2 regions of the Paraburkholderia sp. BR10872 genome follow, and region 2 is predicted to be linked to the other one. Evidence: predicted binding sites of a transcription regulator. Region 2 holds the regulator's gene; the other holds the start of a gene.
What was found. The regulator FliA, encoded in region 2, starts transcription of late flagellar genes. The targets are predictions, from matches to a motif close to CTAAAGTTTNNNNNNNNNNNGCCGNTA.
Positions count from the first base shown of each region.

Region 1: a site for FliA is predicted at 3,296-3,322, ahead of AB4Y43_RS07415 (DUF4088 family protein). Genes of this name have one in related genera too.

Region 1 covers NZ_JBFRCN010000006.1:137,658-144,992, forward strand. The annotation lists gene fdxA (ferredoxin FdxA) at 1-186, shown strand, start outside; tRNA gene AB4Y43_RS07385 (tRNA-Asn) at 326-401, shown strand; tRNA gene AB4Y43_RS07390 (tRNA-Asn) at 481-556, shown strand; gene AB4Y43_RS07395 (CreA family protein) at 665-1,156, shown strand; gene AB4Y43_RS07400 (AraC family transcriptional regulator) at 1,185-2,087, shown strand; gene AB4Y43_RS07405 (AzlC family ABC transporter permease) at 2,235-2,954, shown strand; gene AB4Y43_RS07410 (AzlD domain-containing protein) at 2,951-3,274, shown strand; gene AB4Y43_RS07415 (DUF4088 family protein) at 3,409-4,170, shown strand; gene AB4Y43_RS07420 (ATP-dependent helicase) at 4,217-6,451, opposite strand; gene AB4Y43_RS07425 (hypothetical protein) at 6,645-7,157, opposite strand.
Region 2 covers NZ_JBFRCN010000004.1:126,950-134,284, reverse strand. The annotation lists gene flgE (flagellar hook protein FlgE) at 1-147, opposite strand, end outside; gene AB4Y43_RS05265 (flagellar hook assembly protein FlgD) at 174-821, opposite strand; gene flgC (flagellar basal body rod protein FlgC) at 1,023-1,448, opposite strand; gene AB4Y43_RS05255 (flagellar basal body protein) at 1,542-2,057, opposite strand; gene flgA (flagellar basal body P-ring formation chaperone FlgA) at 2,304-3,605, shown strand; gene flgM (flagellar biosynthesis anti-sigma factor FlgM) at 3,787-4,131, shown strand; gene AB4Y43_RS05240 (flagella synthesis protein FlgN) at 4,182-4,625, shown strand; gene AB4Y43_RS05235 (RNA polymerase sigma factor FliA) at 4,798-5,529, opposite strand; partial or broken gene AB4Y43_RS05230 (MinD/ParA family protein) at 5,885-6,667, opposite strand; gene flhF (flagellar biosynthesis protein FlhF) at 6,660-7,335, opposite strand, start outside.

The DNA.
Region 1 (7,335 bases), on a different contig from region 2:
GTTGCCGAGTGCCCGGTGAACGCCATCTACGCCGAGGAAGACGTGCCTGGCGACCAGCAATCATTCATCGAGCTGAACGCCGACCTCGCGAAGGGCTGGCCGAGCATCACGAAGACCAAGGCCCCGCTGCCGGAAGCCGACGAATTCAAGGACGTGAAGGACAAGCTCGCGCTGCTCGCACGCTGATCGCTTGTTCGGGGTGTCTTCCCGCCGCCGTCGCTTACACGGACAGTCCCTCGCGCAGCGGATTGCCCTAAACAGATCGCGACAGGGTATTGACAGGCCCAGCCAGACCCCATAGAATCTCGTTCTCTGCTTTTGTTGATCCCCGATAGCTCAGTCGGTAGAGCGCCGGACTGTTAATCCGTAGGTCCCTGGTTCGAGCCCAGGTCGGGGAGCCAAGATTCGCAAAAGCCCGTTGGCGTTCACAACGCAAAACGGGCTTTTTTATGACGTAAAGTGTTGTCGCTGTACTGCTGGTCCCCGATAGCTCAGTCGGTAGAGCGCCGGACTGTTAATCCGTAGGTCCCTGGTTCGAGCCCAGGTCGGGGAGCCAAAATATCGAGGGGTTGCGTGGTTGCACGCAACCCCTTTTTCTTTTGCTGCGCGCGTGGCACACGCTACCCTCCCCGATAATGTCGCTTCGTCATCTTCGGGAATCCGCATGAAATCCACCCGCCTCTGCGCTTGCCTCGCGCGCCCGCTGCTCGCCTGCGCGAGCCTCGTCGCCTGCGCCACCGCCCACGCCGAGCAGATCGGCAGCGTGAACACCAACTTCCGCGTGACCGGCTCGGACAAAGTCGTCGTCGAGGCCTACGACGATCCGCAGGTGCCAGGCGTGACCTGCTACGTCTCCCGCGCACGCACGGGCGGCGTGAAGGGCACGCTCGGCATTGCGGAAGATCCGACCGAGGCATCGATCGCGTGCCGGCAGGTCGGGCCGATCTCCTTCGCAGGTCCGCTCAAACAGCAAGACGACGTCTTCAACGAGCGCATGTCGTTCCTCTTCAAGACGCTGCACGTCGTGCGCGTGGTCGACGCGAAGCGCAACGCGCTCGTGTATCTGACCTACAGCGACCGCGTGGTGAGCGGCAGCGCCAAGAACAGCGTGACGGCCGTGCCGGTGCCCGCGGGCACGACGATTCCGCTGCGCTAAACTGGCGATCCGTGCAGGATCCTTCACCATGACCGGTTCCCGTTTTCGAGACTCCGCCCGCTACTGGCGCACGCCGCTTCTGCCCGGCGCGGATCTCGTCACGGCCGAATACAACCAACATACGTTCGCGCCACACTGGCACGAGGCCTACACGATCCCCGTGATCGAGGGCGGCGCGGAATGCTTTCGCTATCGCGGCACGCAGCATGTCGCCGCAACGGGCAGCGTGCCGGTGATCAATCCGGGGGAGCTGCATACGGGTTCACGCGCCGTCGAAGAAGGCTGGAGCTATCGGGTGATGTACGTGCCGATCGACTTCCTGCACGAGCTCGCCGGCGAAATCGCCGGGCGCACGCAGCCGCTGCCGTGGTTCGACGCCGAGGTGATCCACGATCTCGATCTCGCGCACCGGCTCTCGCGCGCCCACCGGCTGCTGGAAGCCGACGCGGACTGGCGGCGCGCCGCAGCCGTGCCCGAACCCGGCGCGAGCGCCAGCCCGGCATCGCCTTCGGCGCCTTGTGCCGATCTGCTCGCCGTGGAAGGCTCGCTGCTCGACGCACTCTCGACGCTGCTCACGCGCTACGGCCGCACGCGCGAGGCGGCGCTCAAACACGGCCCGAACGATCCGCGCGTGGAAACGATGAAGGCGCTCCTCGCCGCCGATCTCGCCACGCCGCTGCGCGTGGCCGATCTCGCCCAGGCGGTCGGCCTCTCGCCGTTTCACGCCGCGCGGCTCTTCACGCAGGCAACCGGGCTGCCGCCGCACGCCTGGCGCACCCAGTTGCGCCTGCAACGCGCCCTCGCCCCGCTGCGCGAAGGCGCTACGGTTGCCGAGGTCGCCGCCGCGAGCGGTTTCACCGACCAGAGCCATTTCACGCGACACTTTCGGCGCATGTTCGGCGTGCCGCCGGGGCGCTGGCAGTCGTCCTGAACGCGCCAACCCGCATCCGGCCGCAAGAACGTACAAGCCACGCGTAAGGCGGCCCGCTATGCTGTCCCCTTGTATCAGGAGGACAGTTTGACCACGCATCCCAACCGCCTTGCCGAATTCATCGCCGGCGCGCGCGACACGATCCCCATGATGATCGGCGCCGCGCCCTTCGGCGTGATCTTCGGCACGCTCGTCACCTCGGGCCCGCTTTCGCTCTGGCACGGCCAGTTCATGTCGCTCGCCGTGTTCGCCGGCTCCGCGCAATTCATCGCGCTCGGGCTGATCGCTTCGCACGCGAGCTTCGCGGTGATTTGGGCCACCACGTTCATCGTGAACCTGCGCCACGTGCTCTATAGCGCGACGCTCGCGCCCTATATCTCGCACCTGCCGCTGCGCTGGCGGCTCGTGCTCGGCAGCCTGCTCACCGATGAGGTCTTCGCCGTCGCGTGGGCGCATTTGCGCCGCCATCCGCCCGGCGACGACGTCTCGCCGTGGCATTTCCTCGGCTCGGGCCTCTCGATGTACCTGAACTGGCAACTCTGGACCGCGGCCGGCCTGCTGTTCGGCGCGGCGTTCCCGGGTCTGCAGTCGCTCGGCCTCGACTTCGCGATGGTCGCGACCTTCATCGCCATCGTCGTGCCACAGCTGGTTGCCTTGCGCTACCTCGCCGCCGCCGCGACTGCGGGCGCGCTCGCCTTTTTCTGGCAGGGCTGGCCGTACAAGCTCGGGCTGCTCGGCGCCGTGCTCGCGGGCGTGGTCGTGGGTGTCGTGCTCTCACGGCCAGGTTCGTCGCGCGGCGCCCGCGCCGGCAGCGAGTCCTCCCGCAAGTCCCCCAACGTCCAACGCACCGCAGGAGCCGGGCAATGAACTACGTCGTCCTGATTCTCGGCATGGCCCTGATCACCCTGGTCATTCGCACTGCGGTGTTCGTGCTCGGCGACCGGCTGGTATTCCCGCCGCTCGTGCGCACCGCGCTCGGCTTCGTGCCCGTCACCGTGCTCACGGCGATCATCGTGCCGATGGCGGTCTCGCCCCACGGTCAGGGCGCCGAGCTGACCTGGCGCAACCCGCAACTCGTCGGCGCGCTCGCGGCGATCGTCGTCAGCGCGCTCACGAAGCGCCCGCTCCTCACCATCGCGATCGGGCTCGGCGTGTTCTTCCTCTGGCAAGGCGTTGTCCTGCGCTAGAGGCAAGCGTCGCCCCTTACGCTCAAGTTTCACCCCGGAGCGCCGTTAAACCCGTCAGGGCCTGCTCTGGCAGGCCACTGCTCGAACGGCGAGAGCACGCGAGAAGCGACAAGGATTACACCGGGGCAACCACAATGGGGCATATCACCCTTAACCTGAAGGACGAAACGCTTGCGTCGCTGCGCAAGGATTTCGACGCGTTCCTGCGCGTCTCGCTCAAACTCGACCCGCAATTCGCCACGCCGGAATTCGAGGACTACCTGCGCGCGAAGCTGCTCGACAACATGACGCCGCTCACGGAGCACGCCGTCCAGCGGCTCCTGCAAGGCGGCCAGTACGCGTGGGCCAAGCGCACGCTCGACAAGGAATTCCCCGAGGTCGTCTCGATCCTGATGCGTCAGGCAGGCGAATTCGGTTTCGGCTTCGCGTCGCGGCCCGAGTGGACGCCCGACGAACTCTCGAAGCAGTGCCGCGACTGGGCGGCGGCCATCGTGAGCGAAGCCCAGGGCGACGACACGCTGGTCGACCCGCTGGCGGCGCAGATCAAGTCGGGCGTGCAGGACATCCAGGCCCTCGAAGAGTCGATGCAGACGCCCGCGTGGCGCCTCACCGAGTCGCTGCGTCAGCGCGTGTACGAAGCGAAGATCGGCTGTGAACAGGCGAGCGGCAGCGCGGCTCGCGAGCGTCTGGGCGAGCTGCGCGGGCTGCTGAGGCTCGGCGTGACGCATGGCGTGTTCCAGAAGCAGGAAGCGCAACAGATCATGGAGTATCTGCGCCTGCTCAAGCCCGAGATTTTCGTCGAGGAGCCCGACGATGTGTTCACGCGCCTCGCCGCGTGGATGCGCAACTTCTTCATGCCGCCGCAGCGCAGCACGGCACGCGAGCAGCGGCGCTAAGCGCTGGCGCGCGCGCCTGAAAACGGCGCGCGCCCCGCTTTCCCCCTCAATCCCACATCTTCCTGAGCTTCGCGGCGATCTCGACCTTCGCCTGCGCGGCGGCGGCGAGTCCGGCCGCGCTCGGCGCGCTCGCCACGGGCGCGGGCGGCCACGCGCGGGATTCGAACAGCGGCAGCATGGGCGTCGCGATGAAGCGCGTGCGCGAGGCCCACACGTGCCGGTCGCCCGACGCCACCTGGTTGTGCACATAAAAGCGCTGCGGCACGACGATGTGCAGATCCTCCTTCGCGCGCGTCATCGCCACATAGAGCAGCCGCCGCTCCTCCTCCAGTTCCTCGTCGCTGCCCGCGCCGAGATCGGACGGAATGCAGCCGTCCACGCCGTTGAGCACGAACACGTTGCGCCACTCCTGACCTTTCGCCGAATGGATCGTCGAAAGGATCAGGTAGTCTTCGTCGAGCAGCGGATCGGCCGATTCGGCGCTCGTCGCGTCGGGCGGATCGAGCGTGAGTTCGGTGAGAAAGCGCTCGCGCGAGGCGTAGGTGCTCGCAATGCTCTCCATCTGCAGCAAGTCGGCGAGACGCACCTGGGCGTCTTCGTGATTGCGCTCGAGATGCGGCTCGTACCAGCGCCGCACGCGCTCGAATTCGGCCGGCCACGGCGTCGAGCGCATCGAGAGGCCGTCGATGAGCGACGCAAACGCCGGCCAGTCCTCGGCCGCGCGCGGCGGCGGCGCGAAAGCCGCGAGCGCCTCGGCGGCGCGATACGCGCCCGTGCACGCTGACACCTGGTCGAGCAGGCGCGCGGCGTTGGCGGGCCCGACGCCCGGCAGCAACTGCGTCACGCGAAACCCCGCCACACGGTCGAGCGGATTCTCGGCCCAGCGCAGCACCGCCAGCACGTCTTTCACGTGCGCGGCGTCGAGAAAACGCAGTCCGCCGAACTTCACGAACGGGATATTGCGTCGCGCCAGTTCGATTTCGAGCGTCGCGCTGTGGTGCGCCGCGCGAAACAGCACGGCCTGCTGTTTGAGTTTCATGCCCGCTTCACGCGCCTCGAGAATCTGCTCGACGACATAGCGCGCCTGGGTGGCCTCGTCGGCCACGGTGACGAGGCGCGGGCGCTGCTGCGAGGGGCGTTCGGTCCACAGGTTCTTGGTGAAGCGCTCGGCGGCGGCGTCGATCACGGCGTTCGAGGCGGCGAGGATCGGCGCCGTCGAACGGTAATTGCGTTCGAGCGTCACCTGACGCGCGGGCGGGTCGAACTGCGCCGGGAAGTCGAGAATGTTGCGCACGGTCGCGCCGCGAAACGAATAGATCGCCTGGGCGTCGTCGCCGACCACGGTGAGGCCGCGGCCATCGGGCTTGAGCGCGAGCAGGATCGAGGCCTGCAGGCGGTTGGTGTCCTGGTATTCGTCGACGAGGATGTGATCGAAGCGGCCCGCGAGATCGGCGGCGATGGCCGGCTCCGCGGCCATGTGGGCCCAGTAGAGCAGCAGGTCGTCGTAGTCGAGCACGTTCTGCTTCTGCTTGGCGTCCACGTACGAGGCGAACAGCGCACGTAGCTGCGGCTCCCACTCGAGGCACCACGAGAACGAACGGTTGAGCACATTGGCGAGCGAATCGCCCGTATTGACCGCGCGCGAATAGATCGCGAGGCAAGTCGATTTCGAGGGGAAGCGCTTTTCTTTGGCCGAGAAACCCAGCTCGTGGCGCACCAGATTCATAAGATCCGCGGAATCCTCGCGGTCGTTGATCGTGAACGCCGGCGACAGGCCGATGTGATCCGCGTACTCGCGCAACAACCGCGCGCCCACGCCGTGAAAGGTGCCCGCCCAACTGAGCCCTTGCGCGAGCACGGCGGCCGCGCCTGGGGCGCTGGCAGCGATACGCGCCACGCGCCGCGTCATTTCCAGCGCGGCGCGCCGCGAGAACGTGAGCAGCAGGATGCGGTGCGGGTCGGCGCCACCCGCGATCAGATGCGCGACGCGGTGCGCGAGCGTATTCGTCTTGCCCGACCCGGCGCCCGCGATCACGAGCAGCGGGCCCGGCAGCGCGGAACCGGGCGCGTAGCCCGCTTCGCCGCCGTGTTCGACGGCCTCGCGCTGCGCATCGTTGAGTTTCGCGAGCCACGCGCCAACGGCATTGGCTGCTTCGGCGCGCGCCTGGCTGGCATCGGAGACGGAGGAATCGGCAACGGAAACGGTGGACACGGCGGGCGCTGGGACGATGAACGTGGCGAATCGGGAAGGAGCGACGCATACTGTATATCCATACACCATGCGTCCGCAAGCGCCTGATTCCACGGCGATCTGGCGGGATTTAACGACAACGCCACGGCGCGTTTCGCCGCCGCCGACACCCGGGAGCCGCCAGACAAAACGGCGGCGCCCGTTGCCGGACGCCGCCGCTCACAAGGCCAGGCACAAGGCCGGCGCCCCCAAAGGCGCGGGCGCCTTCGGCATCAGCCGATCGTTACTGCGACTGGCCGCCCTGCTGCTGGGCCGACATGCCGTTCATCTGGTCCTTCATTTCCGAGTCGTTGGCCTGACGATCGGCCTTGTGGTTGATCTTCGCGTCCTTCACCTGCGCCTTGTACTGCGACTTCGCCTGCTTCTTCGCGTCGCCGTACTCGGCGTTCGCCGACTTCTTCGCGATGCGGTATTCGGCGTTCGCCGCCGCGTTCGCGTTGCGCTTTTGCACCAGCGGGTCGGCGGACTGCGGTGCGGTCAGGGCCTGCGGCGCGGGCGCGGGCTGCGCGATCCCTGCGGCCGCCGGCGCCTGGCTCGGCGCCTGCCCGGTCATCTGGCCAGGGGCAGCGCCCGGCGCCATGGCCGGCGCGCCGGAAGGCGCCATCGTTGGGGCTTCGCCGGCCTGTGTCGCGCCCTGGGTCGCGTTTTGGGCATACGCGCCCTGCGCAAATACGGCGGCAGTGGTCACGGTGGCAAAAGCGGCGGTAGCAGTGAGCAGCTTGGCGATCTGGGTCATGGCGTATCCTCTTTGCAGTGGTTCCGAAGGCGCTTATGCGGTGGGCAAGCCCGCCACAATCGCGCCCCGGCTCGACGGAACCGCACCAGAAAAACTCGAGCGGCGCTGTCGATCCGGGTGAAACCATTTTGGTATGAAGATCGCCGCGGGGTCCCGCGACGTTACTCAACGTTTCATT
Region 2 (7,335 bases):
CGTCGCGATGGTGTTCGCGTAGACGTCGGCGAACTGCGCCGTGCTCTGCTTGAAGCCGACGGTGTTCGCATTGGCGATGTTGTTGCCGATCACGTCGAGGTCGTTCGACGACGCGGCGAGGCCGCTCAATCCTTGCTGGTAGCCCATGGTTGTCTACTCCGCGTTTATCGTGTTCAGAGAATGGCGCCGACGCTCGTAAGCGCGACGGTCTTGCCGTTGGCGAGCGAGAGGCTCGGGGTGCCGTCCGACTTCTGGACCACGCCTTGCACCTGGCTCGCGACGAGCGCGGTTGCCGTGGCTGACTGGCCGTTGGTCGTCGCGCTGGCGCTGATCGTGTAGGTGCCGTCGGCGACCGTATTGCCCGAGCTGTCCTTGCCGTTCCAGGTGACCGGCACGGTGCCGGCCGACTGCGCGCCGAGGTCGAGCGTGTTGACGACCTGGCCTGCCGAATTGGTGATCGTGAGCTTCACGTCCGAGACCGCCGAAGGCAGCGTCACGCCGAGCTGCGGCGCGCTGCCGCTCGACACGGCGGCGCTGCTGCCCGGGGCGAGCACGGTCGAGCCGATCAGCAGCGCGGCCTGCGCGTTCTGGCCCGCCGAAAGCTGCGTGGAGAGCGACGACAGCGACGTATTGAGCTGCTGGATGCCCGACACCGTGTTGATCTGGGCGAGCTGCGAGGTCATCTGCGAGCTGTCCATCGGATTGGTCGGGTCCTGGTTCTGCAACTGCGCGACGAGCATCCGCAGGAACGTGGACTGCAGGTCGCTCGCGCTCGTGCCGCTCGACGACGCCGACGACGAACTCGAGCTCGTGCCGTTCATGGTGTCGAGCAGTTGCTGCGACACGGTGGCGGTGCTGCCGCCGATGGTTGTGTTGCTGGAACTCAACGCGTTCTCCCTCGATTGCGCTTCGTGCTTTGGCGTGTGGTGGTGGCAGGCGCTGCTTCATTTCGCGCCCGCTGGTCTCTGTATGTACTGCAGTGTCCGTACTGACTGCGGCTTGCCGTGCTTCAGGTTGCCGCTTTACGTTCCGATCGTGAGCGTCTTGAGCATCAGCGTCTTGGCCGTGTTCAGCGTTTCGACGTTGGCCTGGTACGAGCGTGACGCCGAGATCATGTTCACCATCTCCTGCACCGGATCGACGTTCGGCATCGTCACGTAGCCGTCCGCGTTGGCGGAGGGATTGTCGGGATCGTAGGTCTCTTTCATGGGCGTGGGATCGTCCACCACGCCGGTCACCCTGACGCCGCCCACCTGCTGGCCCGAGGCCGTGCGCGCGCCGCCGAGCGGGTTCACTGCGAACACGACCTGCTTCGCCTTGTACGGCTGGCCGTCGGGGCCGGTCGTGCTGTCGGCGTTGGCGAGGTTGGACGCCGTCACGTTCAGGCGCTGCGATTCCGCCGTCATGGCGGAGCCCGCAACGCTGAAGATGTTCATCAGGGATGGCATGGTTTCGTAGACCTCACATCAGGTGCGCGTCACGCGCGCGTTGGTCGTTCATGGCTTCGTTACTGCGTTTTCCGGCTGCGCTACCAGCGGCGATCAGCTCGAACCCGAGGTGATCGCGGAGAGCATCGTCTTGATCTGCTGCGAGACCACCGTCATGCCCGACTCGAAGTGCAGCGCGTTGTCGGCGAACTGCACGCGCTCGGTGTCGAGATCGACCGTGTTGCCGTCGAGCGCGGGCTGCACCGGCGTGCGGTACATGAGCTGGCTCTTGTAGGTGTCGGCGGGGCCGCCCGTCGGAATCAGCTTCGCGTCGCCGGCCATGTGGCCCGACTTGGTCGACGCCATCTGCATGCCGCTCGTCACGCCCGCGGGCTGCGCCATGGCGAGCGGCTGGGCGTTGCCGCCCGAGGTGGCCTTCATGCCCACCGTGCCGCCGGCGCCCTGCTGGCGCAGCGCGCCGGCGAGCGACGCCGCGAAGTCCACGTCGCGCGCCTGGTAACCCGGCGTGTCGGCGTTCGCGATGTTCGAAGAGATCAATGCCTGCCGCGTGGCGCGCACATCGAGCGCTTCGCGCCCAAAGGCGAATTCGGCATCGAGTTTGTCCAGCATCGGGCGTTCTCCGTGAAACGAAAAGGATTCGGCGTGAGCGCGGCGGGCTCGCCAGGCGGCGGGGAAACCGGCGCAAACGTTAGGCGCGTGGTCCGAAGGCCTTTGCGCATGGAGTGGAATATTAGGCGGGGGTGGCAAGAACCAATCGGACGAATAGCCGGTAAAGCGCCCCTCTATTCGACGCAAGCGCGCGGGGGGCGCCGCCTAGAATGCGAGGCGTGTCAATGCAATCGATGGAGAACGACAATGCCGCAGACTGCCCCTTTCCGTAGGCCGCACGACGGCCTGGAGCGGCGTGCGCGCGCGCTGTCGTGGCGCGCGTCCTGGACGTGCGTGCTGGCCTGCGCCCTTGGCAGCGCGCTCTTTGGCGGCACGCTCGCTCATGCACAAACTCCGGCGCAATCTGAAGCCGCCGGCGGCCAGATCTTCATTGCGGGCCCCGGCGACCGCTCGGGCGCCGACGCCGCGCAGATGAACGCGATGCTCGCGAGCAATGCGAAGAAGCCCGCCGCGGCTGTGGCCAGCGTTGCTCCCGCCAATGAGGCCGCACCGCTGCGCGCGGCCAGCTACGCCGATCTGAATTCGCGCGGCGTGCCGGAGGATGCACGCGCGGGCGTCGAGTCGAACGGCATGATCACGATACCGGGTCCCGGCGAGCGCGCAACCCAAGGCGACGCGCCGCGCATCGTCACGGTTCCCGCGCCGGGCGCGAGCGCCCAGCCCATGCGCGTGCCGGCGGCCAACGCGAACAATTCGGGCACGCTGCAGCGCGTGAACCTGTCTACCGCCGCGAACCGCGTCGCCCCGGTGGTCGTGGACGCCGGCGCGGCGACGCTCGCGAAGCCGGTTGCCAGCGCAAGCGCCGGCGCGCCGCCGAATCCCAATACCAGCGCCGTCGCCACGAACGTGCAGGCCACGCCGCCGGGCCAGCAGGACGGCGAATCGATCCGCGCCGCCGCGCTCGCCTTCCTGCAGCAGCAGTCGGCTGGCTTGCCGGGCCACGTGAGCATCACGGTCGCGCCGGTGTTTCCGCGTGGCCTCGCAGCCTGCACGTCACTCGAGCCGTTCATGCCGCCGGGCGCGCGCACCTATGGCCACACGACCGTGGGCGTGCGCTGCATCGGCGCGAAGCCGTGGACGCTCTATGTGAGCGCGCGCATTGCGGTGGACGTGACCTACTACGTGGCCTCGCGCCAGATCGGCGCGGGCGAAGCGCTTTCGGCCGCCGATTTCATGCCGCGCGCGGGCGACCTCGCGAACCTGCCGCAGACCATCATCACCGATCCCAACCAGGCGACCGGCGCCGTCGCGCTCGCCCGGATTTCCGCGGGACTGCCGCTGCGCACCGACATGTTGCGCAGCGCCGCCTCGGTGGTCATCGGCCAGACGGTCAAGGTGATTGCCGTGGGCAGCAACTTCACGATCTCCGCCGAGGGCAGCGCGCTCAACAACGCCGAGCCGGGCCAGCAGGTGCGCGTGCGCACGAGCGGCGGCCAGATCATCTCGGGCGTGGTCAAGGACGCGGGTACCGTGCAGGTGCAGATCTAGGGCCGGTAAGCGCTGGCAAGGGCCGGATCAGGGCGCGCCGAGCCCCGTCCGGCGGCCCGATCCGGCCGTCTCCGGCTTTGTGCGCCAGCACACGTAACAGCATGTAACGGTGGGATTTTTCGGCTAAAGTTCGGCCCGACCTGTGCCGTTATCAAGGTCAAATCGATCAGGAACGCCCATCGTGAAAGTTGACTCCTCCACCCGCAATGATCCGCGCACGCTGCAGGATGGCCTCGCGCGCTCGCAAGCCGATTCGACCGGCGTAAGCACCGACACCGCTACCACCTCCGGCGCGGCAGGCGGCACGACCGCCGCCGCCCAAGGCGGCGCGAACGTGAGCCTGTCGTCGCTCTCGTCGACGATGCGCTCGCTCGCGGCGAGCGGTTCCGCCGACATCGACACGGCGCACGTGCAGTCGATCAAGGACGCGATCCGCAACGGCACGTTGCAGATCGACTCCGGCAAGATCGCCGACGGCGTGATCCAGACCGCGCGCGACCTCATGAAGCCGACGTCGGGCAACTGACGCCCGATGCGCGAGCGCCGCGCAAACCTCGCTTTTTTTGGTGCCTTGCAATGAAAGATGCCCTGTTGGCCACACTGATCGACGAACACGCCACGGTCGAGGCGTTCGCGTCGCTGCTCGCCTATGAAGAAAAGGCGCTCGTGTCGGCCGATGGCATGGAGGCGCTCCCGCAAATCGTCGAGCAGAAGACGACGCTCACGCAGCGTCTCGCGGGCCTCGAAAAAGCGCGCGACGCGCAACTGGCCGGCCTCGGCCTGCCGGGCGGCCGCAAGGGCATCGAAATGGCCTGCGACGGCGACGCGCGTCTGGCAAGTCAGTGGGCGCTGCTCAAGGGGTCGACCGAGCGCGCGCGCCGCAAGAATCTCACCATTGGCATGATGATCCGCACGCGCATGGAGCATAACCGTCGCGCGCTCTCGATCCTGCGCGGCGAAACGGGCAACGGCTCGATGCTGTACGGTCCCGATGGGCGGTTGCCGGCGTTCGGGCTGTAAGCGCGCGTAGATCGTCCGCCAAAGACAAAAGCCGAAGCAGTGATGCTTCGGCTTTTTTGTTTCGCGCGAGTCCAGTCCGCCAACAAAAAAGCCGGGGCGCTCTCGCACCCCGGCTCTTTCATTGCAACTTCAGTCCCGCTCGCGCTGGCCGCCGCGCGCGCCGTCTACCGCCTCAATTCTCCTGGCCGGCCCACGACATCTCGCGCAGCCGCGTGCGCAGGCGCGCCACCGCCTGGCTGTGCAGCTGGCACACGCGCGACTCGCTCACCTCCATCACCGCGCCGATTTCGCGCAGGTTCATGCCGCGCTCGTAATAGAGCGACATGAGCAGCTTCTCGCGCTCGGGCAGCCGGTCGATCGCCTCGATGAGCGCGCCGCGCAGGCTGTCGTCGAGCAGCGCCGAAAGCGGGTCCGAATGATCGACGCAGTAGCGGTCGAGGAACGGTTCGTCCTCGGCGGAGCGGTCGAAGTCTTCGTAGTAGATGAGCTGGCTGCCATGCAGTTCCTGCAGCATGCTCTGATACTCGTCGAGCGGCATGCTCAGATGCTCGGCGATCTCCGTCTCGCTCGCCGAGCGCCCGAGCCGCTGCTCCACCTTGTGCACCGCGCTTTCCACTTCACGCGAGGTGCGGCGCAGGCTGCGCGGCAGCCAGTCGTTGCTGCGCAGCTCGTCGAGCATTGCGCCGCGAATGCGCTGGCTCGCGTAGGTCTCGAACTGCGCGCCCTGATCTTCCTTGTAGCGGTTGGCCGCGTCGAGCAGGCCGATCATGCCGGCCTGGATCAGGTCGTCGAGGTCCACGCTCGCCGGCATCTTGGCGACGAGCTGCAAGCCGAGCCGTCTGACGAGCGGCGCGTATTTCGCGAGCACGTCGGCCTGCGAAATTTTTCCTTGAGCGTTATACATCGTGCTCTCCACTTCTCATCTCCCTGTTGGCGTCGTCGTGCGCACGTCAGACGTGCTGCGGCGACGTCCGCTGCGCGGGCGTATCGGTCCGCCAGCCCACATGGGCCGGAGCGGACGCGGATGTTGCGTTGGGTGCGGGATGCACACCCGTCACGGCCGCTACGAACGAATCGGCGTTCGCGGCGAGCGTGCTGTGTGCGGCGTTTGTTGCATGGGTAGCGTGGGGCTGGACGCCGGCTTGCGGCGCGCCGTCCGGATCGTCGGCGGGTGCATGGCCCGCCGCTTCATGTTCTTCGTCCTTCGCGCCGAACAGTGCATTGGCGCGTGCCGTGGCCGGCGAGCACGCCGAGACCGCGGGTCGCATCGGCCAGTGCGGCAGCTCGGCGGCCACGTGGCGGAAATCGCGCGCGGCGGCCGTCGACGGAAACGCATCGACGATGCAGCGCGCAAGCCTGAGCGCCTGCGCCATGTGCTGATCGGCGGCGACGCTTCCGGCGCTGTCGAGCGACACGCTCAGGTAGCGGCTCGCCACCCCTGCGAGATTCTCGATCGCGGCCTGCGCGTCGCTCGCGTTCGCCACATGATTCGCGAGCACGCGAAACTGCGCGATCGCATGCGCGAAGTGCAGCCGTTTCATGCACGCGTAGGCGTCCGTGATCGACTGCGCACCGATGCGCATCACGATCAGCACATCGTGCGCATGCATGGCGAGCGGCGAAAGCGCGCCATCGGCGTCGAGCTGCGCGTCGATCAGTACGATGTCCGCGGGGCCCGAAATGACCTTCTGCAGCTGGGCGGACGTGTACTGCGCGCGATTGTCGCGCGAGGCGGCCAGCACGCCGAAGCCGAGCGCATGGCGGCCCACGGCTTCGTCAAGCGTGCGCTCGCCGCGCACGACGGCGGCGAAGTTGCCTGCGCCCCGCACACCGCCCACCAGCGCACAAACCGAGCGGGGTCCCAGACACTCGTCGATCACGAGCACGTCCTTGCCCTGCGCGGTGAGCGCCGCCGCGAGATTGACCACCGTGGTCGTGCGTCCGGGCGAACCTGCACCGCCCGTCACTGCGACCACGCGCGAGCCTTCACGCGCGAGAAGCCGCCGCAGCCCTTCAGCTTGATCGATTACGAACTTATCCAAACCTGACCTCGGGAGCCTGCGAATTCGTACGCGTCGAGAGTGCCGACAGCAGCGCCGGGATATCGTCTTCGTGCGGCACGAACGGCGAACTCTCTCGCGGAATGCAGAAAGCGCTGCGGATCAGGAAGCGGCGCGTCGCCACGTAAAGGTTCTCGGGGACCTTCTGGCCCGTCGAGACGTAATGCACCGGCAGCTTGTAGCGCAGCACGGTGTCGAGCGCGCTGCCGAGGTTGGTCGCCTCGTCGAGCTTGGTGAGGATGCAGCCCGTGAGCGGCGCGTTGTCCGGGCCGCTCTGGTAGGCCTGCACGACTTCGTTGAGCGTGTCGCCGTGGTTGGTCGCCGAGAGCAGCAGAAGGCGCTGCACCGGGCGGCCCGCGCCGCACAACATGGCGATCTGGTCGGCCACGGCGCGGTCGCGCTGGCTCATGCCGATCGTGTCGATCAGCACGATGTGCTTGTTCTTGAGTTCGGTGAGCGCGAGCTGGAGGTCCGCGCCGTCGCGCACCGCGTGCACCGAAACGCCGAGGATCTTGCCGAAGATGCGCAGTTGCTCGTGGCCGCCGATACGGTAGCTGTCGGTGGTGAGCAGCGCCACCTTGCTCGCGCCGAAGCGCATCACGCAGCGCGCGGCGAGCTTCGCGGTGGTCGTGGTCTTGCCCACGCCCGTC